DNA from 2 places in the Pseudomonas sp. KB-10 genome. Region 2 is predicted to be linked to the other one. Evidence: predicted binding sites of a transcription regulator. Region 2 holds the regulator's gene; the other holds the start of a gene.
The links. Region 2 encodes FliA, which starts transcription of late flagellar genes. Its sites were predicted from a motif close to CTAAAGTTTNNNNNNNNNNNGCCGNTAA; they were not measured.
Positions count from the first base shown of each region.

Region 1 (11,980 bases), on a different contig from region 2:
CGGTACCGTGCGCCGCGTTCTGCGTGGCAGCAGCATCGCCATGCTGATCTACGGTGGCCTGCTGGTGCTCGGCTACCTGGGCTTTTCCAGCACCCCGACCGGCTTCGTGCCGCAGCAGGACAAGCAGTATCTGGTGGCCTTCGCCCAATTGCCTGACGCCGCGACACTCGATCGTACCGAAGCGGTGATCAAGCGCATGAGCGAAATCGCGGGCAAGCACCAGGGCGTGGAGAACACCGTGGCCTTCCCGGGCCTGTCGATCAACGGCTTCACCAACAGCCCGAACAGCGGCATCGTTTTCGTCGCACTCAAGGACTTCGACCAGCGCAAGGACGAAAGCCTGTCTGCAGGGGCGATTGCTGCCGAGCTCAATGGCCAGTTCGGTGAGATTCAGGAAGCCTACCTCGCCATCTTCCCGCCACCCCCGGTACAGGGCCTGGGCACCATCGGTGGCTTCCGCCTGCAGATTCAGGACCGCGGCAACCTGGGCTATGAAGAGCTGTATACGCAGACTCAGAATATCCTCAACAAGGCCCGCCAGTTGCCTGAGCTGAACCCGATGTCGGTATTCACCAGCTACCAGGTCAACGTGCCGCAGGTCGATGCCGCCATCGACCGCGAAAAGGCCAAGACCCATGGTGTGGCCATCAGCGATATCTTCGACACCCTGCAGGTGTACCTGGGCTCGCTGTATGCCAACGACTTCAACCGCTTCGGCCGCACCTATCAGGTCAACGTCCAGGCCGACCAGCAATTCCGTCTGGAGCCGGAGCAGATCGGCCAGCTCAAGGTACGCAACAACCGTGGCGAGATGGTGCCGCTGTCGACCTTCGTCAAGGTCGATGACAGCGCCGGCCCGGACCGGGTGATGCACTACAACGGCTTCCTCACCGCCGAGATCAACGGTGCCGCCGCGCCGGGTTACAGCTCTGGCCAGGCCGAAGCAGCCATCGCCAAACTGCTGAACGAGGAACTGCCGATCGGCATGACCTTCGAGTGGACCGATCTGACCTACCAGCAGATCCTCGCCGGCAATACCGCGATCTTCATCTTCCCGCTCTGCGTGCTGCTGGCCTTCCTGGTACTGGCCGCCCAATACGAGAGCTGGAGCCTGCCAATGGCGGTGATCCTGATCGTGCCGATCGTGCTCTTCACCGCCATCACCGGGGTGATCATCGCCGGGCTGGACAACAACATCTTCACCCAGATCGGCCTGATCGTGCTGGTGGGCCTGGCGTGCAAGAACGCCATCCTGATCGTCGAGTTCGCCAAGGAGAAACAGGTAGAGGGTCTCGATCGTGTCGCGGCGGTCCTGGAAGCCTGCCGCCTGCGTCTGCGCCCGATCCTGATGACCTCGATCGCCTTCATCATGGCCGTGGTGCCGCTGGTGCTGTCTAGCGGCGCAGGCGCCGAAATGCGCCATGCCATGGGTGTGGCGGTGTTCTCCGGGATGATCGGCGTGACCTTCTTCGGTCTGCTGCTGACTCCGGTGTTCTATGTCCTGATCCGTGGCTTCGTCGAAAAACGCGAAGCGCGCAAAGTCGCCCGTCTGCAGGAGTCGCATGCATGAAAGCCTTTGCCCCCGCTCTGCTGACCCTGGCGCTGTCGGCCTGCGCCGTCGGCCCGGACTATCGAGCGCCCGTGACCGATCCTGCACGCATTGCCGCGCTGGAGGCGGCCGATTACGACCGCAGCCGTTTCGAAGCCGCCTGGTGGCAGCAGTTCGACGACCCGACGCTGAACCAGCTGGTGCAGCGTTCGCTGCAGGACAACCGCGAGCTGCGCGTGGCGTTCAACCGCCTGCGTGCGGCACGGGCGATCCGCGATGATGTGGCAAACGACCGCCTGCCCACCGTCACCAGCCGCGCCAGTGGCGAGTTCGGCAAGGCGCAGCAGCCGCCGACCACGGACGAGCGCATCCGTCAGGAACGCTACGACCTGGGCCTGGACATGGCCTGGGAGCTGGACCTGTTCGGTCGCATCCAGCGCCAACTGGAAGCCAGCGAGGCTCGCATCGAAGTGGCCGAGGCCGACTACTACCAGTTGCAGGTAAGCCTGATCGCCGAACTGGTCGACGCCTACGGCACCCTGCGGGGCGCGCAACTGCGCGAAAGCATCGCCCGCGAGAACCTGAAGAACCAGCAGGACTCGCGCGCCATCACCGAGCAACTGCGTGACGCCGGCGTCGGCACCGAACTCGACGTGCTGCGCGCCGATGCCCGGCTGGCCGCCACCGAAGCCAGCCTGCCACAGCTGCAGGCGCAGCAGGTACGTGCGCAGAACCGCATCGCCACCCTGCTCGGCCAGCGCCCGGAACAGCTGCAGATCGATCTGTCGCCCAAACCCCTGCCGGTGATCGCCAAGGCACTGCCGATTGGCAACCCGGGCGAACTGCTGCGCCGTCGCCCGGATATCCAGGCGGCCGAACGGCAGTTGGCAGCGGCAACCGCCGAGGTCGGCGTGGCGACGGCGGATCTGTTCCCGCGGGTCAGCCTCTCCGGCTTTCTCGGCTTTACCGCCGGGCGCGGCTCGCAGCTGGGCTCGTCAGCCGCACGCGCCTGGGGCGTAGCGCCGAGCATCAGCTGGGCTGCGTTTGATCTGGGCAGTGTACGAGCACGTCTGCGCGGCGCCGAAGCCGAGGCCGACGGCGCGCTGGCACAGTACGAACAGCAGGTGCTGCTGGCGCTCGAAGAATCGGAAAACGCCTTCAGCGACTACGCCAAACGCCAGCAGCGCCTGGTTTCCCTGGTGCGGCAGGCCGAAGCCAGCCGTGCAGCAGCGGATCAGGCGGCGATTCGCTATCGCGAAGGCACGGTGGACTTTCTCGTGCTGTTGGACGCCGAACGTGAGCGTCTGGCCGCCGAAGATGCCCAAGCGTCCGCGGAGACCGAGCTGTACAGCGGCATCGTCGCGATCTACAAGGCACTGGGTGGCGGCTGGCAGCCGCAGGCCTGAACAGACTCTCCCGGTCGGTAGCCCTGCCGACCCTCCTCAGCCCCGGAGCCGATGCTTCGGGGCTTTTTTATTTCTGTCAGCCGCATTCCACCCGATTACGGCCCTGTGCCTTGGCCCGATACAACGCCGCATCGGCACGCTGCAGGAGGATTTGCGCCGAGCTGTCGCCATCGTTCTGCATCGAGGCGATACCGACGCTGATACTGACGTGACCCAGTGGCGAGCGTTCATGTGGCAAGGCCAGGGCTTCGACGGCCCTCACCAGTTTCTCTGCCATGCTCTGCGCCCCGACGAGCCCGGTCGACGGCGCGAGAAATACGAACTCCTCACCGCCGTAGCGAGCCACCAGGTCAGTGGAACGACTGATGGTGGCGGCCAGGGTTTGTGCGACCTGCTGTAGACAGCTATCGCCGGCCGGATGGCCGTAATGATCGTTGTAGGCCTTGAACCAGTCGACATCCAGCACGGCCAGGGCCAACGGCTCGCTGACACGCTGGGCGCGTTTGCATTCCTTGGCCAGCACATCGTCGAAGTGCCGACGGTTGGCGATACCGGTAAGGGCGTCGGTCAGGCTGAGCATTTCCAGGCGGCTGTTGAGCACCTGCAATTCCTGGGTTCGCTCAGCGACACGCTGTTCCAGCTCTCGCTCGGATTGCTGCAGGGTTTTCACCAGCTGCTCGCGGGTTTGCAACAATCTGGCTTGGGCTTGCAGTTTTTCCTGACGCATCACGTTGATGCGGTCGGCCAGGGCGAAGGCCAGCAGCAGCATTTCCAGTGACGAACCGATCTGCAGACCGTCCTCCGTGAAGGCGTTGGTAGGCAGGATGCCCAGGGCGCGCAGCGTGGTAGTGGCGCCGCCGAGAATCAGCAGGCCGAAGGCGGCGAGAAAGAAGTAGGCGCTACGCTGACGCTTGAGGGCGCAGCCCAGCCCTACAGCCATCATCACCAAGGCCGTCAGCAGCTTGACCAGGACGGCGGCACGTGAGACCTGCGGCAAGGCAACGGCGTAGATCAGCGGGGAAATCAGGTACAGGGCCACCAGGGCCAGTAAACCGCGGTCGACCCGCGGCAACAGACGTGCGGTCTGCAACATGCTGCGCATGAACAGCAACAATCCGCTCAGCGCTAGCGAGGCGCCCGAGTAATACGCCACATTGGAATTGAGCGGCAGACCGAACAACGTCCAGTCCGGCGCCATGCCGTTCTTGATCGTCAGGGCGCACACGGCGCACAGCACGAAGGTCACGTAGAGCAGATAGATGCGTTCACGCAGGGCGATGAACAGCATCAGGTTGAACAGGATCATGGCAATGGCGATGCCCATGTAGCCGGCACGCGCCATGTAGTCTTCGCGCTCATAGGCCTTGAAGCCTTCGACCGTCCACAGCTGTAACGGTACCAGCAGACCGATGCTCGACTCGACCCGCAGGTAGACCGACTGCTGCGAACGTGCCGGCAGGTGCAAGGGGAAGACGAAGTTGCGGTTGTCGTAGGCCTTGCCGCTCTGCGGCCGGTCTGCCCCGGTGAGCCAGGCACGATAGCCACCCTGCCCGTCCGGCACATAGGCATCGACCAGGGAAATACGTGGGTTGTCCACCACCAGCAGGCGCGTCAGCGGCTGGTCGCTGGAGTTGCCAACATCAAGCCGGAACCAGTAGGCCGAACGGGTAAAGCCCAACGCAAAGGATGAACTTTCGACCGATTCATAACGAAAGCGATCACGCATTTCGGCAGAACGGACATTGTCGAACGTCAGGGTGCGGCTGGTATCTTCCAGCACGCCAACGGAGGTGGTCAGTGGTTTGGGCGTTTGCTCGATCTGCGCCGCATCAAGGTAACGAACACTGGCCCACGCTTGCGAAGAAAGCAGCAGCATGCCGAGCACGAGCCAGGGCAACAACCGAAAACGACGAATGCGATTCATGAAAAGGTTCGACTGGGGACAGGCCGGCCCCAGCTCAGATGAGCACAAGGTGCCGGAGTCTACTCGACAAAACCGAATGCCGGCAAAATGTCACGAAACCACGTCAAGGCGCTGACAAGATGAACACCCAGATAACCGATACGCTCGCTTTGCTGCGACAGCATCTGGGCGACGAACTGCTGGCAGTGCATCTTTATGGTTCTGCCGTGGCTGGCGGTCTCAAACCTGGTAGCGACATCGATTTGCTCGTCACTGTACGCACGCCGTTGCGTGACGCTGTGCGCCATGCGCTGATGCACGGGCTCCTGGGTCTTTCGGCCTGGCCTGCGAACGAGCGGCTACGCCCGCTGGAAGTGACGATACTGAGTTGTGATGCCGTGCACCCCTGGCGCTATCCGGCGATGCGCGAGATGCAGTTCGGCGAATGGCTGCGTGAGGATTTGACCGCCGGCCGCATCGAGCCTGCAATAGCGGATCATGACCTGGCGATACTGCTGAGCAAGGCGCGGCAAGACAGTATCGCCCTGATAGGCCTTCCTGCTGACGAGTGGTTCGACCCGGTTCCCCAAGCCGACCTGATCCGCGCCTTGCACGACACCGTGGCGCAATGGCGAGAGGCATCGGGCTGGCTTGGCGACGAAACCAACGTAGTGCTGGCGCTTGCGCGTATCTGGCTGACGTTGAGCACGGGCATGATTGCGTCCAAGGACTTCGCCGCCAGTTGGCTGCTCGAACGTCTGCCAGAGATACATCGTCCCGTGCTGGTGACCGCCCGGAGCGTCTACCTGGGCCACTGCCGGGACGATTTGGGCCAGCGCACCCCGGCAGTGGCAGCATTCATCGATCATGCAAGAAAGCAGATCGAGCGCCTCGACAGGGCCGACTCCAAGCTCGACGCCACGCAGAGGAACTCATGACCCGCGATCAGATCACCGCCTTCTGCCTCGCCCTGCCCGGCGCTCGCGAAGACCTTAAATGGGGCGGCAACCGGGTGTTCTCGGTGGCGGGCAACAAGATGTTCGCCATTCTCGATTTTCTTGGCGAAGACCTGGCCTTCAAGGTCGATGACGACCTGTTTCTCGGCTATGTCGACCGCCCGGGCATTCGTCCCGCGCCCTATCTGGCCCGAGCGCGCTGGATCAGCATGAGTGCCCGGCAGTTGCCGCTGGGCGAGCAGGAGCTGCGCCAGCTACTGACTCGCTCGCATCAACTGGTGGTACGCAAGCTGCCCAAGCGCTTGCGGCCGGGCCTGCTACTGGACGAATAACGGGATAAGGCGGGCGATGTAGGCGCCATCGAGCAACAACAGATCAATCCAGAGCACCTGGTGAGCGACAACGATCAGCCAGAAAACTGTCTGGTAGGTTGCCTTGCGGGTCTTGTGGCGGAAGGTCTGCTGGGCAATCAGTGCACCCGGCCAACCACCGGCCAGCTCCACCAGATGCAAGGTGTTTTCCGCCGTGCGGCGGCTACCATTCTGGGCGCTGCGCTTGTCCAGCCAGTACTGTACAAAGCTCAGCAGACTGGCCAGCAGATAAAGCGGCAGTACCCACCAGAAGCCCTTGTCGAACAGTTGCAGTGCGCCCAGCAGCGGCAAGAGGCACAAGGAAACAAGCACCACAGCCTTGCCGGAAAAGTTCTGGATGGAGCCCTTCCCTTCTGCTTTGCGCACGGACCTGACAGGCGCCTTTGACGATGCCGGAACGGCCTTGCCGGCACTTTTCGGTTTGCGCCGTATCGCCTGTCGGTCGAGGCTCAGCTCGCCTGCCAGACGCAGATGCTCCGCGCATGGGCGACCACGCGGGTCACGTCCCTCGATGAACAGCACCTCGTCACCAGACAGCGGGCGACGATCACCACGCACCACCGAAATATGTGCGAAAACCTCGGGGCCACCGTCCAGCGGCTGGATGAAACCGAAGCCCTTGGCATCATCCCAGCTTTTCAGGCGTCCCCTGCGCTCGTTGCCGGTCAAGGCTGCGCCGTGCTCCAGTCGATCAGGTGCAGTTGCCAGGTGGCGAGAATCACCAGACCGAAAGCGATGCGGTACCAGGCGAACACCGCGTAACTGTGGCTGGTGATGAACTTGAGCAGTGCCCGTACGGTGATCATCGCGACGATGAAAGTGCTGACGAAACCGATGGCGAAGATCGGCAAGTCGCTCAACTGCAGAATGTCGCGGTATTTGAACAACGAATAGACCGTGGCCGCGACCATGGTCGGCATGGCCAGGAAGAAGGAGAACTCGGTCGCTGCCTTGCGCGACAGACCGAATACCAGGCCACCGATAATGGTGGCGCCCGAGCGTGACGTACCCGGTATCAGCGCCAAACACTGGGCGAAGCCGACCTTCAGGGCCAGTTTCCAATTCATGTCGTCGACCGTTTCGGCCTTGATAGCGTGATCGCGCTTCTCTGCCCAGAGCATGATGATGCCGCCGATGATCAGTGCCATGGCCACGGTGATCGGATTGAACAGCCAGTGTTCGATCAGATCGGCGAAGGCCAGACCGAAGATCACCGCCGGAATGAATGCCAGAAACAGATTGAAGCTGAAGCGTTGGGCCTTCGGGTCGTTGGGTAAGCCGACCACCACTCCCAGCACCTTCGCCCGGAACTCCCATATGACCGCCAGAATGGCGCCGAGCTGGATGATGATCTTGAACGCGGTTGCTGTCTGGCCATTGAAGCCAAGCAGATCCCCCACCACGATCAGGTGCCCGGTGCTGGAAATGGGCAAGAACTCGGTCAGGCCTTCCACTATGCCCAGAATGAGGGCCTGAAAGGCCGCCCAGATATCCATCAAATCCCCCAAAGCGCGGCGACTCACCTACGCGTAAACCAATTGAAATGCGGGTCCCGCCGTGGGACACAAAGCCGCCGCAGAGGTTCCTCGGCGGCGGCTCTGGCTCGGTGCTTGTTCAGCTTCTGCGCCAGCGGCCGAAATGTATCAGACAACTGGCGTGAAAATCGCCCTGATATGACAGTATTGTCTTGCGCAACCTTGGGTTAGCCTGACGCCGATAATTACAACAATACGGAGTTCATCCATGAACAGCTTACGCAGCCTTCCCATCAGCCGCCGCCTGTGGCTGATCCTGGCACTGGCCATCCTGACCCTGGTCCTGCAGGGCGCCTACATGCTGCGCCAGATCCACACCGACCTGTACTTCGGCAAATCGGAAAAGACCGAACATGTGGTACAGAGCGCTGCCGGCATCCTCAAGCACTTCCATGGTCTGGAAAGCACCGGCAGCCTGAGCCGCGAAGAAGCGCAGAAACAGGCCATGGAGGTGATTCGCGGCTTGCGCTACGACGGTCAGGAGTACTTCTGGATAAACGACCAGACGCCGGTCATGCTCATGCATCCGATGAATGCGAAACTCGAGGGACAGAACCTTTCGGGCTTCAAGGACCCGGACGGCAAGGCTCTGTTCAACGAGATGGTCGCCATCACCCGTAACCAGGGCGCCGGCCAGGTCGACTACCGCTGGCCGAAGCCAGGCGCCAGCGACCCTGTTCCGAAGATTTCCTACGTCGAGCTGTTCCAGCCCTGGGGCTGGATCATCGGATCCGGTGTGTATGTCGATGACGTGCAGGAGGAATTCAGAGCTCAGGCGCTGAAGGCCATGAGTATCGGCCTGCTGATCGCCCTCCTCCTTGCCGCCCTGGTGGTGCTGATCACCCGCAGCATCGTGCAGCCGCTCCAGGCAGCCGTGGGAGCCATGGCCAACATTGCCAATGGCGAAGGTGACCTGACCCGCAATCTCGACACTCACGGTCGCGACGAACTCACTGCGCTGTCCACCTATTTCAATGCCTTTACCGACAGGCTGCGCCACGTCATTCGGCAGATGCTCGACTCGGCGGGCTCGCTGGACCAGGCCGCACGCACCCTCGGCGATATTTCCAGCGAAGCGCAACGTCACAGCCAGCAACAAGCGCAGCAGATGGAACTGGTAGCCACCGCCGTCAATCAGGTGACCTACGGTGTGCAGGACGTGGCGAAGAACGCCGAGCACGCCTCCAGCGAAATGCATACGGCCGAGGACCAGGCCGGCCAGGGGCAGCAGAACATCGAAGCGAGCCTGCGCCAGATCGATCAGCTGTCGGGCACCATCGACAAGGCCGTCGAGGTGATCCAGTCGCTGGCCAGCGAGAGCACGCAGATCGGCAGCGTACTGGAAGTGATCCGCTCGATTGCCGAGCAGACCAACCTGCTTGCCCTCAACGCCGCCATCGAGGCAGCACGCGCGGGCGAACAGGGCCGCGGTTTCGCCGTGGTCGCGGATGAAGTGCGGCTTCTGGCGCAACGTACCCAGCAGTCCACTGCAGAGATCCAGGGCATGATCGAGCGCCTGCAAGGCAACTCCGAGGCGGCCGTCAAGGTGATCCACGAAAGCAGCCGCGCGTCCCAACTGACCGTGGAACAGGCCAGTCAGGCCGGTGAGAGCCTTGCCCAGATCGCCCAGTCGCTGCGCAACCTGACCGGGCTCAACGCTTCGATCGCCAGTGCCACTCTGGAGCAATCCCACGTGGTGGAAGACATCAACCAGAACGTCACGCAGACGGCCGCTCTGGCCCATAACACCGCCGAGGCCGCGGAGCAGTCGAGCGCGGCTAGCCAGCACCTGAAGCAACTGGCCGACCAGCTCAACCTTCTGCTCGGGCAGTTCCGTGTATGAGGCGGGCATGAGCAGCATGCAGCATCAGGAGGTCGATTTCAGTCGGCCGCCGAACCTGGACCTGATCTGGGACCTGGACAGCATCGCCCGCCGCGAGCTGGCCGAGCGTTTCATCAAGCTGTTCGAGAACCGCCTGTGTGTCTATTCCGAATCGGTGGGGCAGCTGTACACCAACTACAGCCTGCACTTCCCCACCGACCTCGGCCGCAAGATGGTGGTGCTGCCCAACCCTTATGCGTTCCACGACACCCTGCACGGCATCGACAGCCAGGCCATTCGCAAGACGGGCCTGTGTGTCTTGCCCGGCCGGGTGATCGGCAAGCCCGGACTGCTGCTCAGCACCCAGATCAGGGACGGCGGCCCCGCGCCCAAGACCATGGCGTTCAAACCGGCACTGGCGCAGATCATCAGCAACCAGAAAAAAATCGGTGACCTGTTCCTACCCGTACTGATGAAAGGCGATCTGCGCGAGTTCGACCAGCAGATGCCCTACATCCACCTGCACCGTCTGCAACTGGCGCGCCTGGAACGCTTGTCGAGCTTCGAGCGCGACGACATCCAGCAGACCATCACGCGCAAGCTGCTGATGCTCTACCGGCAGGCCGACAGCCTGGTGTGCTGAGCCGCCCACATCAGTACAATCGCCACCCTTTCCCCAGTTGAGGACGCTGCATGTCCTGGCTCGAACTCATTGCTGCCGGGCTCGGCATCGTCGCGGTATGGCTGACCGTCCGGCAAAACCCCTGGTGCTGGCCCATCGGCTTGATCATGGTGCTGCTCTACGCCTGGCTGTTCTACGACTGGCGCCTGTACTCCAACCTGCTCCTGCAACTGTTGTTCGCCGCACTGCAGCTCTACGGTTGGTGGCAATGGACCCGTGGCGGCGAACGCCACGATGGGCGCAAGGTCAGCCGCCTGGGGCTCATTGCAGTGGCCGCCGGCCTGCTGGTCGGCGCTCTTGGCGCCTGGCTGCTCGGCTATCTGATGGCTACCTACACCGATGCCAGCTCGCCCTGGCTGGATTCGGCGCTGACCGCCTTCAGCCTGGTCGCGCAGTTGTGGATGGCGCAAAAACGCCTGCAGTGCTGGGCTCTGTGGGTGGTGGTGGACGTCTGCTACGTCGCCTTCTTCCTGCATAGCGAGCTGTATCTCACTGCCGCGCTTTACGCCGCTTTCACCGCCCTGGCCGTCAGCGGCTGGCTGAGCTGGCGCCGCGACCCCGCGTTGCACTACGCATCATGAAAGTGCTGGTGCTGACCGGGCCGGAGTCCAGCGGCAAAAGCTGGCTGGCGAGTGAAATTCAGGCGCGCTTCGGTGGCCTGGTGGTGGGCGAGTATGTCCGTTACTTCATCGATGAGCAGCGGCGCGATACCTGCTATGCCGATATCGGCGAAATCGCGCGCGGCCAACTCGCCTGGGAGGATGCTGCAAGGGCAGCCAAACCCTCGCTGCTGGTTCTCGACACGCATCTGCTGAGCAACATGCTGTGGAGCCGATGCCTGTTCGGCGATTGCCCAGGCTGGCTGGAAAACGAATTGCTTGCACGTCGCTATGACCAGCATCTACTGCTTGACCCTGCAGGTGTGCCATGGATAGAGGATGGCCAGCGTTGTCAGCCACAACTGGCTGAACGTCAGGCGTTTCATCAGGCCTGTCGGGACTGGCTGCTGAGGCACGGCCAGCCCTTCAGCGAGCTCTGCGGCAGCTGGAGTGAACGGCGCCAGGCAGCGTTGGAGCAGGTCGCGGCGCTGCTCGGCTCAGCTGACCAGCACGCTGGCCCAAGCCACTAACAGGCTCAGGCACACCACCAGCGTCAGGGGCGTACGCAGTGCCGGATACCATTGAGGCGCCAGCCCCACGCGTACTGCGTGCATATCGGCCAGGTACAGACCAATGAAGGAGAACAGGCAGATCGGCAGTGACAGCCCCATCGGCAGCCCACCGGCCAGTGCAGCCCAACCCAGCAAAGGCGGAATCACCGAAAGTCCCAGCTGCAGCCTGGCATTCTGGTCAGTTTCTTCCGCGCGCATGGCCAGGCCCCAGTGAATGGCGCCCATGAAGGCCAGGATCACTGCCGAATAATCCAGCAAGGCACTTAGCACGAACGGTCGCCAGCCCAGGGGAATCACCCAGATGCCCAGCGCGCCACCCACGAAAGGCAGAAGCCCGGCATAACCCAGCAACACGGCCAGCTTCGGCGGCTTCGCGGCGTCGAACGGGTGCATGGAAATTTCCTCGGCTGTGGGTTTGACGAGCACCTTAGCAGTGTTTCTCGAGCGTTACAGCAAGAGCCTCAGCGCAAGCGATGCTTGTGCAGCAGGCGATAGAAGGTCGGCCGCGAGATCCCCAGCGTGCGTGCGGCCTGACTCATGTTGTGGGTGTAACGCCCCAGCACATCGTTCAGCGCCTGACGTTCG
Region 1 is NZ_QYYB01000006.1:179,311-191,290, forward strand. Features, by position in the region: gene DXK50_RS17415 (efflux RND transporter permease subunit) at 1-1,570, shown strand, start outside; gene DXK50_RS17420 (efflux transporter outer membrane subunit) at 1,567-2,955, shown strand; gene DXK50_RS17425 (sensor domain-containing diguanylate cyclase) at 3,032-4,879, opposite strand; gene DXK50_RS17430 (aminoglycoside adenylyltransferase family protein) at 4,999-5,796, shown strand; gene DXK50_RS17435 (MmcQ/YjbR family DNA-binding protein) at 5,793-6,146, shown strand; gene DXK50_RS17440 (DUF1294 domain-containing protein) at 6,132-6,854, opposite strand; gene DXK50_RS17445 (undecaprenyl-diphosphate phosphatase) at 6,851-7,681, opposite strand; gene DXK50_RS17450 (methyl-accepting chemotaxis protein) at 7,929-9,563, shown strand; gene DXK50_RS17455 (hypothetical protein) at 9,571-10,185, shown strand; gene pnuC (nicotinamide riboside transporter PnuC) at 10,236-10,805, shown strand; gene DXK50_RS17465 (AAA family ATPase) at 10,802-11,353, shown strand; gene DXK50_RS17470 (DUF3429 domain-containing protein) at 11,321-11,788, opposite strand; gene DXK50_RS17475 (sigma-54-dependent transcriptional regulator) at 11,857-11,980, opposite strand, start outside.
Region 1: a site for FliA is predicted at 7,798-7,825, ahead of DXK50_RS17450 (methyl-accepting chemotaxis protein). Genes of this name have one in related genera too.

Region 2 (11,980 bases):
CAGATACTGATCGGCGCCATGTTCGGCTTCATTCTGCAGTTGTTCTTCCACCTGTTCACTGTGGCTGGGCAGATCATCGCCATGCAGATGGGCCTGGGGTTCGCCTCCATGGTCGACCCGACCAACGGCGTGTCGGTGCCGGTGCTCGGCCAGTTCATGCTGATGCTGGTGACGTTGCTGTTCCTGGCGATCAATGGCCATCTGGTGGTGCTGGAGATTCTCGCCGAAAGCTTCATCAGCCTGCCTCCGGGGCAGGGGATGATGGTCAATCACTACTGGATATTGGCCGGCAAGCTGGGCTGGGTCATAGGCGCCGGGCTGCTGCTGACGCTGCCCATGGTCACGGCGCTACTGGTGATCAACCTGGCGTTCGGTGTAATGACCCGGGCTGCGCCGCAGCTCAACATCTTCTCCATCGGCTTCCCGCTGACCCTGGCCCTGGGCCTGGTGATCTTCTGGGTGGGCCTCTCCGATTTCGGCAGCCTGTTTCAGGCACTGGCCAGCGAAGCCCTGCAGCAGTTGGGCGAATTCGCGCTGACGCGATGAGGAGCGAGCATGGCTGAAAGCGAGAGCGGCGCCGACAAGAGCGAGGAACCCACAGGCAAGCGACTTGAAGAGTCGCGAAAGAAAGGCCAGATCGCTCGATCCAAGGAACTCAATACCCTGGCGGTAACCCTCACCGGCACCGTGGCCCTGATCATCTTCGGCGCCTACATGGGCAATGTGCTGATGGACATCATGCGCGGCAATTTCAGCCTGCCGCGTGAGGTGTTGATGAGCGAGCGCAGCATGGCGTTATACCTGCTTGCCTCCGGCAAGGAGGCGCTGCTGGCGGTTCAGCCATTCTTGATCGCCTTGCTGATCGCTTCCATCGCCGGCCCGATTGCCCTGGGCGGCTGGCTGTTTTCCGCCGAAGCGCTGCAGCCCAAGGCCAGTCGGATGAACCCCTTGGCGGGGCTGAAACGCATGTTTTCGGTTCAGGCCCTGGTCGAGCTGGTCAAGGCGCTGGCCAAGTTCCTGGTGATCCTCGCGGTGGCGCTGGTGGTGCTTGCGGTGGATCAGGACGATTTGCTGGCGATCGCCAACGAACCTGTGGAGCCGGCAATCCTGCATAGCCTCAGAGTGGTTGGCTGGAGCGCGTTCTGGTTGTCCTGCGGCCTGATCCTGATCGCCGCCGTGGATGTCCCGTTCCAGCTGTGGAGTCACAAGCAGAAGCTGATGATGACCAAGCAGGAGGTGCGTGACGAGTACAAGGACACCGAGGGCAAGCCCGAGGTCAAGGGGCGCATCCGTCAGCTGCAGCGCGAAATGGCCGAGCGACGGATGATGCAGGCCGTGCCGCAGGCCGATGTGGTAATCACCAACCCGACACACTTCGCCGTAGCGCTCAAGTACGACCCGGAGAAAGGTGGCGCGCCGATGCTGCTGGCCAAGGGGGGCGACTTCCTGGCACTGAAGATCCGCGAGATCGCCCAGGAGCATCAGGTGATGGTGCTGGAATCGCCGGCACTGGCGCGGGCCGTTTACTACTCCACCGAGCTGGACCAGGAAATTCCGGCCGGCCTGTACCTGGCGGTGGCCCAGGTTCTGGCCTACGTCTATCAGCTGCGCCAGTACCGCGCCGGCAAGGGCAAGCGCCCGGGCCCGCTGCCGGATCTGCCGATTCCTGCGGACCTGCGTCGCGACTCTTAAACACTTCTGCTGGCCCCTCCGTCATTTCTGGAACGCTTCTTGCCATTACCCCTTCAGGACGCACTTTCGCGTCAAAAGATTGAATGGCTGAGGTAGGACGTGGCAGTAGATCGCGCACAGTTAATCGGTGATGTCCGCAGCAATCTGGCGGGGCTGCGTCACGGCAACCTGGGCATTCCCCTGTTGCTGCTGGTCATGCTCGGCATGGTCATGCTGCCGATCCCGCCGTTTCTGCTCGACGTGCTGTTCACCTTCAGCATTGCGCTGTCGATTGTCGTGCTCTTGGTCAGTATCTACGCGTTGCGCCCGCTGGATTTCGCGGTATTCCCGACCATCCTGCTGGCTGCGACGCTGCTGCGTCTGGCGCTGAACGTGGCCTCGACCCGCGTCGTGCTGCTCAACGGTCATGACGGGCACGGTGCGGCGGGGCAGGTGATTCAGGCCTTCGGTGAGGTGGTGATCGGCGGCAACTACGTGGTCGGTATCGTGGTGTTCGCCATCTTGATGATCATCAACTTCGTGGTGGTCACCAAGGGCGCCGGGCGTATTTCCGAGGTCAGCGCACGCTTTACCCTCGATGCCATGCCCGGCAAACAGATGGCCATTGACGCCGACCTCAACGCCGGTCTGATCGATCAGACCGAGGCCAAGAAGCGCCGCTCGGAGGTGGCGCAGGAAGCGGACTTCTACGGCTCGATGGACGGTGCCAGCAAGTTCGTCCGTGGCGACGCCATCGCCGGCCTGCTGATCCTGTTCATCAACCTGATCGGCGGTATCGCCATCGGCGTGCTGCAGCACAGCCTGGCCTTTGCTGATGCGGGCAAGGTCTACACCCTGCTGACCATCGGTGATGGCCTTGTAGCACAGATTCCTTCCCTGTTGCTGTCTACCGCTGCTGCGGTGATGGTGACCCGCGTTTCCACTTCCGAGGACATGGGCGCCCAGGTCAATCGGCAGATGTTCGCCTCGCCGCGTGCGCTGGCAGTGGCCGCTGCCATTCTCATCGCCATGGGCCTGGTGCCGGGCATGCCGCACTTTTCCTTCATCAGCCTGGGCCTGCTCGCCGCTGGCGGCGCCTACTGGATCGCGCACAAGAACCGCAAGGCCAAGGAAGCCGAGGTCAAGGAGGTCCAGCGCCAGCAGGAGCTGCTTCCGGCGCAGAAGGCGCAGGAGGTCAAGGAGTTGGGGTGGGACGACGTCACTCCGGTGGACATGGTTGGCCTGGAAGTGGGCTACCGTCTGATCCCGTTGGTCGACCGCAATCAGGGTGGCCAACTGCTGGCGCGGATCAAGGGCGTACGCAAGAAGCTCTCGCAGGAGATGGGCTTTCTCATGCCCTCGGTGCATATCCGCGACAACCTCGATCTGGCGCCCAATGCCTATCGTCTGACGCTGATGGGCGTTAGTGTCGCCGAAGCGGAGGTCTATCCAGACCGCGAATTGGCGATCAACCCCGGTCAGGTATTCGGCCCGCTCAATGGCATCGCCGCCAAGGATCCGGCGTTCGGCCTGGAAGCGGTGTGGATAGATCCGAGTCAGCGGGATCAGGCGCAATCGCTGGGTTACACCGTGGTCGATGCCAGCACCGTGGTTGCCACCCATCTCAACCAGATCCTGCACAAGCACGCCCATGAGCTGCTCGGGCACGAGGAAGTGCAGCAGCTCATGCAGCTGCTGGCCAAGAGCTCGCCGAAGCTGGCCGAGGAGCTGGTGCCGGGGCTGGTGTCGCTGTCGACCCTGCTCAAGGTGCTGCAGGCGCTGTTGCAGGAGCAGGTGCCGGTGCGCGATATCCGCACCATTGCCGAGGCCATCGCCAACGTCGCGCCAAAGAGTCAAGATCCCGCCGCTATGGTCGCTGCTGTTCGCGTGTCACTGGCCCGCGCCATCGTGCAAAGCATTGTGGGACTAGAGCCGGAGCTGCCTGTGATCACCCTTGAGCCAAGGTTGGAACAGATATTGCTCAATAGTCTGCAGAAGGCCGGTCAGGGCAGCGAGGATGGCATCCTCCTCGAACCTGGCATGGCCGAGAAGCTGCAGCGTTCCCTGGTGGAAGCGGCGCAGCGCCAGGAAATGCTCGGCAAACCGGTGATTCTGCTGGTGGCCGGACCGGTCCGGGCGATGCTGTCGCGCTTCGCGCGGCTGGCGGTTCCCAGCATGCATGTGCTGGCGTACCAGGAAATTCCGGACAACAAGCAGGTCACCATAGTCGCTACGGTTGGCCAGAACTGAGGTAAAGGGTCATGCAGGTCAAACGCTTCTTCGCCGCCGATATGCGGACCGCCATGAAACTGGTGCGTGACGAACTGGGCGCTGATGCCTCGATCATCGGCAATCGTCGCGTCGCCGGTGGCGTCGAGCTGACTGCCGCGCTGGATTACCAGGCGCCGGCGCCGGTACGTCCGAACCCGGCGCTGGAAGCCGAGCTGCGCAAGACCCAGGCGCGCATCGCCAGTGCCCAGGCCGAGCTGACCACCCGTGCCGAGCAGGATGCCGGCAAGGACCGCCAACTGTTTGCCAACGAATCCCTGCTGGCGCCCGAGTTGCCAGCGACGCCGGTCAAGCCGCAGCGCCCGGTCGAGGCCGTTGCACCTGCCGCACCGTCGGTCGATCCGCGTGCGCTGGATGCCATGCGCTTCGAGCTCAACGGCTTGCGTGAGCTGATCGAAGTGCAGCTGGGCTCCATCGCCTGGGGGCAATTGCAGAGTCGCCGTCCGCAGCAGGCCAACCTGTGGCGTCGCCTGCAACGCATGGGACTGTCTGCCGAACTGTCGCAGGCCTTGCTGGGCAAGGTCGCTGGGGTCGCTGAGCCGCGCCAGGCCTGGCGTATGTTGCTGGCGCATCTGGCGCATGCAATCAAGACGCCCAAGGTCGAGCCGCTGGAAGAGGGCGGGGTGATCGCGCTGGTCGGTCCGGCCGGCATGGGCAAGACCACTACGCTGGCCAAGCTGGCCGCACGCTATGTGCTTAAGTATGGCGCGCAGCAGGTCGCTCTGGTGAGCATGGACAGCTTCCGTATCGGCGCGCAGGAGCAGCTCAAGACCTTGGGGCGTATCCTCGGCGTGTCGGTGACCCAGATCGACCCCGGTCAGTCTTTGTTGCAGGCTTTGGCGCCGCTGGCCAAGAAGCGCGTGGTGCTGGTCGACACCGCCGGCCTGCCGGGTAACGATCCGGCGCTGCGTCTGCAGCTGGAAAGCCTGGCCTCGGCACGCATCAACGCGAAAAATTATCTGGTTCTGGCGGCAACAAGTCAGAGCCAGGTGCTCAAGGCCGCCTACCATAGTTATAAGCGTTGTGGCCTCGCAGGCTGCATACTGACGAAACTGGACGAGGCTGCGAGTCTGGGAGAGGTTTTGGGTCTGGCTATAGGCCAGCAACTGCCGGTAGCCTATGTGACAGACGGGCCGCGAATTCCGGATGACCTGCAAGTGCCGCGCAGCCATCAGCTGGTCAGTCGTGCGGTAGGGCTGCAGGCTGCCGAGGAGCCGAGTGAAGATGCCATGGCGCAGATGTTCGCCGGCCTCTACCACAACCCGGCGCAGCGAGCCGGCTGAAGCGGCGAGAGTGTTGCACCCTTTCGCGTTACGCGAGAGTGAACGGCCTTCTGGTCAAGTCGAAGTTAGACAAGGTGTAGAGAGAACATGGGTATGCATCCCGTACAGGTGATCGCGGTGACCGGCGGCAAAGGTGGCGTCGGCAAGACCAATGTGTCGGTGAATCTGTCCATGGCCCTGGCCGATCTCGGCCGTCGGGTGATGCTGCTGGACGCCGACCTGGGGCTGGCCAACGTTGACGTGCTGCTGGGGTTGGCGCCCAAGCGCACGCTGGCCGATGTCATCGCGGGTGAGTGCGACCTGCGTGATGTTCTGCTGCAGGGGCCGGGCGGCATCCGTATCGTGCCGGCCGCATCCGGCACGCAGAGCATGGTCAGCCTTACGCCGATGCAGCACGCCGGCTTGATCCAGGCGTTCAGCGATATCAGCGAAAATCTTGACGTGCTAGTGATCGATACCGCTGCCGGGATCGGCGATGCGGTGGTCAGCTTCGTTCGTGCCGCTCAGGAAATCCTCGTGGTGGTATGCGACGAACCCACTTCGATCACCGACGCGTACGCCCTGATCAAGCTGCTCAACCGTGATCACGGCATCAGTCGCTTCCGTGTTCTGGCCAATATGGCCCACAGCCCGCAGGAAGGGCGCAATCTCTTTGCTAAGCTGACCAAGGTGACGGATCGCTTCCTTGATGTCGCCCTGCAGTACGTCGGTGCCGTGCCCTACGATGAATGTGTGCGTAAAGCCGTGCAGAAACAGCGCGCAGTCTATGAAGCCTTCCCTCGTTCCAAGTGCGCTCTGGCGTTCAAGGCGATTGCCCAGAAGGTTGACACCTGGCCGCTGCCGGCCAATCCCCGTGGCCATCTGGAGTTTTTCGTCGAGCGTCTGGTGCAGCAACCGACCGCAGACTCGGCCGTATGACAGCAGCCTCTGGACTTCGTATGTACAACAAGGCGCAGGCGCAGGACTCCCAGCATCAGCTGATCGAACGCTATGCCCCTCTGGTCAAGCGCATTGCTTATCACCTGCTGGCCCGTTTACCGGCCAGCGTGCAAGTCGACGATCTCATTCAGGCGGGCATGATCGGCCTGCTCGAAGCCTCACGCAAATACGACTCCGGCAAAGGTGCCAGTTTCGAAACCTTCGCCGGTATTCGTATTCGTGGCTCGATGCTCGATGAGGTGCGCAAGGGCGATTGGGCGCCGCGTTCGGTGCACCGCAACAGCCGTATGGTCAGCGATGCCATTCGCGCCGTTGAAGCGAGAACCGGGCGTGACGCTAAAGATCAGGAAGTTGCGGCCGAACTCCAATTGAGTCTGGAGGATTACTACGGCATTCTTGGCGACACTTTGGGCAGCCGCCTGTTCAGCTTCGACGACCTGTTACAGGACGGCGAGCATGGCGGGCTGCACGAAGACGCCGGGCACACCCACCTCGAACCTTCGCGGGACCTCGAAGACGAACGCTTCCAGGCGGCCTTGGCCAACGCCATCGCCGGCTTGCCGGAGCGTGAACGTCTGGTGCTAGCGCTGTATTACGATGAAGAATTGAACTTGAAGGAAATCGGTGAAGTGCTGGGGGTTAGCGAGTCGCGCGTGAGCCAGTTGCACAGTCAGTGCGCGGCGCGTTTGCGCTCGCGGCTGAGTGAATGGCGCGCTGGCTGAAGGCGGCGTACTCGCAGGCAGAAACGGTTTCATGATTAAAGGACGTAGTTGCGAGCGCAATACGTTTGGGACTGTACGGAGGTCGACTTGGACAAGAACATGAAAATCCTCATCGTTGACGATTTCTCGACGATGCGACGGATCATCAAGAACCTCTTGCGGGACTTGGGTTTCACCAACACCGCGGAAGCCGATGACGGGACTTCGGCGCTGCCGATGCTGCAAAGCGGCAGCTTCGACTTTCTGGTGACCGACTGGAACATGCCCGGCATGACCGGCATCGACCTGCTGCGTGCCGTGCGTGCCGATGAGCGTCTCAAGCACTTGCCGGTGCTGATGGTGACCGCTGAAGCCAAGCGTGATCAGATCATCGAGGCGGCCCAGGCCGGCGTGAATGGCTATGTGGTCAAACCCTTCACCGCCCAGGTGCTGAAGGAAAAGATCGAGAAGATCTTCGAGCGGGTCAACGGCTGATGCCAGCCGCGAGGGTGCTATGGAACACGATGACTCCACGCTGGGTGACCTTGAGTCGACCCTGAAAAACAACGCCCGCGATCTGGTCGACAGCCTCGAACAAGGCAATTTCGGCGCCGCGGTGCAACTGATCAACGAGCTCAACAAGGTCCGCGACCGCGGGCTTTATCACGAAGTCGGCAAACTGACCCGTGAGCTGCACAACGCTATCGTCAACTTTCAGCTCGACCCGCGTATGCCGCATGCTCAGGAGCTGTCGCAGATCGCCGACGCTACCGAACGCCTGAACTACGTCGTGACCATGACCGAGAAGGCCGCCAACCGGACCATGGATCTGGTCGAGCAGAGCGCGCCGCTGGTCAATGACCTGAGCGACGAGGCACACAGCCTGAGCGTCGAATGGGGCCGCTTCATGCGCCGCGAAATCGGTGCCGATGGCTTTCGCGAGCTGGCCAAGCGTGTCGAGCTATTCCTCGCCCGTAGCGAGCGAGACGGCGCCAAGCTTTCCGGCCACCTCAACGACATTTTGCTGGCGCAGGACTATCAGGACCTTACCGGTCAGGTGATCAAGCGTGTCACCCAGCTGGTGACCGAAGTGGAAAGCAACCTGCTCAAGCTGGTGCTTATGGCCAGCCAGGTCGACCGTTTTGCCGGCATTCAGCACGACCACGAAGTGCTGCGCGCCGAACAGGAAAAATTAAAAGAACCATCGCGGGGTGAAGGTCCGCAGATTCATGCCGATAAGCGTGATGACGTTGCCTCCAGCCAGGACGATGTCGACGACCTGCTGTCCAGTCTAGGGTTCTAAGGAGCACACAATATGAGCTTCGGCGCCGATGAAGAGATCCTCCAGGATTTCCTGGTAGAGGCCGGCGAGATTCTCGAACAGTTATCCGAACAGTTAGTCGAGCTGGAAAGCCGACCGGATGACATGAACCTGCTCAACGCCATCTTTCGCGGTTTCCATACCGTAAAGGGCGGAGCAGGCTTCCTCCAGCTCAATGAGCTGGTGGAGTGCTGCCATATCGCCGAAAACGTCTTCGACATCCTGCGCAAGGGTGAGCGTCGCGTCGATTCGGAGCTGATGGATGTGGTGCTCGAGGCTCTTGATGCAGTCAATGGCATGTTCGGCGAGGTACGTGAGCGGCGTGAGCCGACGCCCGCGTCGCCGGAACTGCTGGCGGCCTTGTCACGTCTGGCCGAGCCGGGTGGCGGCGAAGCGGCCCCTGCGCCGGTGCAGCAAGCAGAACCGGAGCCGGAGCCAGAGCCAGAGCCGGCATTCCAAGCCGCGCCCTCTGCTGCTTCGGGAGACATCACCGACAGCGAGTTCGAGCAACTGCTCGATGCGCTGGGTGACGCGCCGGCGGCCGCTCCGAGTGCGGAGAGCGCAGCCAGCGACGAGATCACTGATGACGAGTTCGAGTCGCTGCTCGACCAGCTGCACGGCAAGGGTCAGTTCTCTGGCACCGTCGAGACGCCTGCTGCTACCGTCGCTTCGGTAGCGGCTGACGCGCCGGCGGGTGACGACATCACCGACGACGAATTCGAAGCGCTGCTCGATCAGTTGCATGGCAAGGGCCAGTTCTCCGGTGCGGCAGCCGAAGTTACGGCGCCGGTGGCCGCTGCCGCAGCGCCCGCTCCGGCCAGTGACGAAATCACCGACGACGAGTTCGAGTCGCTGCTCGACCAGTTGCACGGCAAGGGCAAGTTCGTGCCGCCCAGCGAGCCCGCGCCAGCTCCTGCTGCGGTAGCCAAGCCTGCTGCTGCTCCCAAGGCACCTGCGCCTGCTGCCAAACCGGCGCCGGCCAAGGCCGAGCCTGCTGCCGCTCGTGCGCCCGCCGCTCCCGCGGCAGGTGCCGACAAGGCACCGGCAGCGAGCGAAGCGGAGACCACCGTACGGGTCGATACCGCGCGCCTCGACGAGATCATGAACATGGTCGGCGAGCTGGTGTTGGTACGTAACCGCTTGGTACGTCTGGGGCTCAACAGCGGCGACGAGGCCATGTCCAAGGCCGTGTCGAACCTCGATGTTGTGACCGCTGATCTGCAGACCTCGGTGATGAAAACCCGCATGCAGCCGATCAAGAAGGTCTTCGGCCGCTTCCCGCGTCTGGTACGTGACCTGGCGCGTAACCTGAAGAAGGAAATCAACCTCGAGCTGGTGGGCGAGGAAACCGACCTCGACAAGAACCTGGTCGAGGCCCTGGCCGACCCGCTGGTGCACCTGGTGCGCAACGCCGTCGACCATGGCGTGGAAACCCCCGAAGAGCGCGAGAAGGCTGGCAAGGCCCGCGCTGGTCGTGTAGTGCTGTCAGCCGAGCAGGAAGGCGACCACATCCTCTTGTCGATCACCGATGACGGCAAGGGCATGGACGCCGACGTGCTGCGGGCCAAGGCCGTGGAGAAGGGCCTGCTGGACAAGGACGCGGCCGATCGTCTCAACGAGTTCGAGTGTTACAACCTGATCTTCGCGCCGGGCTTCTCGACCAAGACCGAGATTTCCGACGTGTCCGGCCGCGGCGTCGGCATGGACGTGGTGAAGACCAAGATTTCCCAGCTCAACGGCACGGTCAACGTGTTCTCGCAGAAAGGCCAGGGCTCGAAGATCGTCATCAAGGTGCCGCTGACCCTGGCGATCATGCCGACCCTGATGGTGATGCTGGAGAACCAGGCCTTCGCCTTCCCGCTGGTCAACGTCAACGAGATCTTCCACCTCGATCTGTCGCGCACCAACGTGGTCGATGGCCAGGAAGTGGTGATCGTGCGTGACAAGGCTTTGCCGCTGTTCTATCTCAAGCGCTGGCTGGTGCCGCAGGCCTTCCACGAAGGTCAGCGCGAAGGTCACGTGGTGATCCTCACGGTTGGCAGCCAACGCATCGGCTTTGTCGTCGATCAATTGGTCGGGCAGGAAGAAGTGGTAATCAAGCCACTGGGCAAGATGCTGCAAGGCACGCCCGGGATGTCCGGTGCCACGATCACTGGCGACGGACGCATCGCATTGATTCTCGACGTACCGAGCATGCTCAAGCGCTACGCTCGACGTTTCTGATGTTTCGCGGCGCGGGCCATGGCTTCGCGCCGTCTAGGAGTGTGTATGGCTGTTAAGGTTCTGGTGGTGGACGACTCCGGTTTCTTCCGCCGGCGCGTCTCGGAAATCCTGTCCGCTGACCCCAGCATTCAGGTCGTGGGCACGGCCACCAACGGGCGGGAAGCCATCGATCAGGCGTTGGCGCTCAAGCCCGACGTGATCACCATGGATTACGAGATGCCGATGATGGACGGCATCACCGCGGTTCGAAACATCATGCAGCGCTGCCCGACGCCGGTACTGATGTTCTCCTCGCTGACTCACGAAGGCGCGCGGGTGACCCTCGATGCGCTGGACGCCGGCGCGGTGGATTTTCTGCCGAAGAATTTCGAAGACATCTCGCGCAACCCCGAGAAGGTCAAGCAGATGCTCTGCGAAAAGGTGCACAGCATCGCGCGCAGCAACCGTCGTTTCAGCTCGGCTGCAGTGGCTCCGGCGCCGACTGCGGCCAGTCCGAGCGCAGCGCCGATTAGCCGTCCGGCCGTTTCGACACGGCCCGCTGCGCCGGCCCCCGTTGCGCCTGCGCCTGCGCCTGCGCGTCCCGCACCGGCAGCCGCATCGGCCGCACCCAAGCGTAAGGCGTACAAGCTCGTAGCCATCGGTACCTCGACCGGCGGGCCGGTGGCGCTGCAGCGTGTGCTGACCCAGCTGCCAGCCAATTTCCCGGCACCGCTTGTGCTGATCCAGCACATGCCGGCCGCCTTCACCAAGGCCTTCGCCGAGCGCCTGGACAAGCTGTGCCGCATTCAGGTCAAGGAAGCCGAGGATGGCGATATTTTGCGCCCCGGCCTGGCGCTGCTGGCGCCTGGCGGCAAGCAGATGATGGTCGATGCCCGCGGCACGGTAAAAATCCTGCCGGGCGACGAGCGCCTCAATTACAAGCCTTGTGTCGACATCACCTTCGGTTCGGCGGCCAAGTCCTATGGCGACAAGGTACTGGCCGTGGTTCTGACCGGAATGGGCGCCGATGGCCGCGAAGGCGCGCGCCTGCTCAAGCAGGGTGGCAGCCAGGTGTGGGCGCAGGACGAGGCCAGTTGCGTGATCTATGGCATGCCCATGGCGGTGGTCAAAGCCAACCTGGCCGATGCGGTCTACGGCCTGGACGATATCGGTCGACACTTGACCGAGGCCTGCCAGTGACCAGGGTTAAGCCGGGAACAAGCGTATGGATGTACTGAGCCTGATCGGCGTCATCCTGGCGTTCGTTGCCATTCTGGGCGGCAATTATCTGGAAGGCGGTCATGCCGGGGCCTTGCTCAACGGCCCGGCAGCGCTGATCGTCATTGGCGGTACGCTGGGAGCTGCTTTCCTGCAGGCGCCTGTGCAGGTGTTCAAGCGTGCCATGGGCATCCTGCGCTGGATCTTCTTTCCGCCGCGCATCGATCTGATCGGTGGCATCAACCGCGTGGTTGGCTGGAGCATGGTGGCGCGCAAGGAGGGCCTGCTGGGCCTGGAGTCGGTCGCCGATGCCGAGCCGGATCCGTATGCGCGCAAAGGCTTGCAGTTGCTCGTCG
Region 2 is NZ_QYYB01000002.1:125,912-137,891, reverse strand. Features, by position in the region: gene fliR (flagellar biosynthetic protein FliR) at 1-546, shown strand, start outside; gene flhB (flagellar biosynthesis protein FlhB) at 556-1,692, shown strand; gene flhA (flagellar biosynthesis protein FlhA) at 1,792-3,921, shown strand; gene flhF (flagellar biosynthesis protein FlhF) at 3,933-5,243, shown strand; gene fleN (flagellar synthesis regulator FleN) at 5,331-6,161, shown strand; gene fliA (RNA polymerase sigma factor FliA) at 6,158-6,904, shown strand; gene DXK50_RS05605 (chemotaxis response regulator CheY) at 7,004-7,378, shown strand; gene DXK50_RS05600 (protein phosphatase CheZ) at 7,398-8,186, shown strand; gene DXK50_RS05595 (chemotaxis protein CheA) at 8,199-10,427, shown strand; gene DXK50_RS05590 (protein-glutamate methylesterase/protein-glutamine glutaminase) at 10,473-11,606, shown strand; gene DXK50_RS05585 (flagellar motor protein) at 11,632-11,980, shown strand, end outside.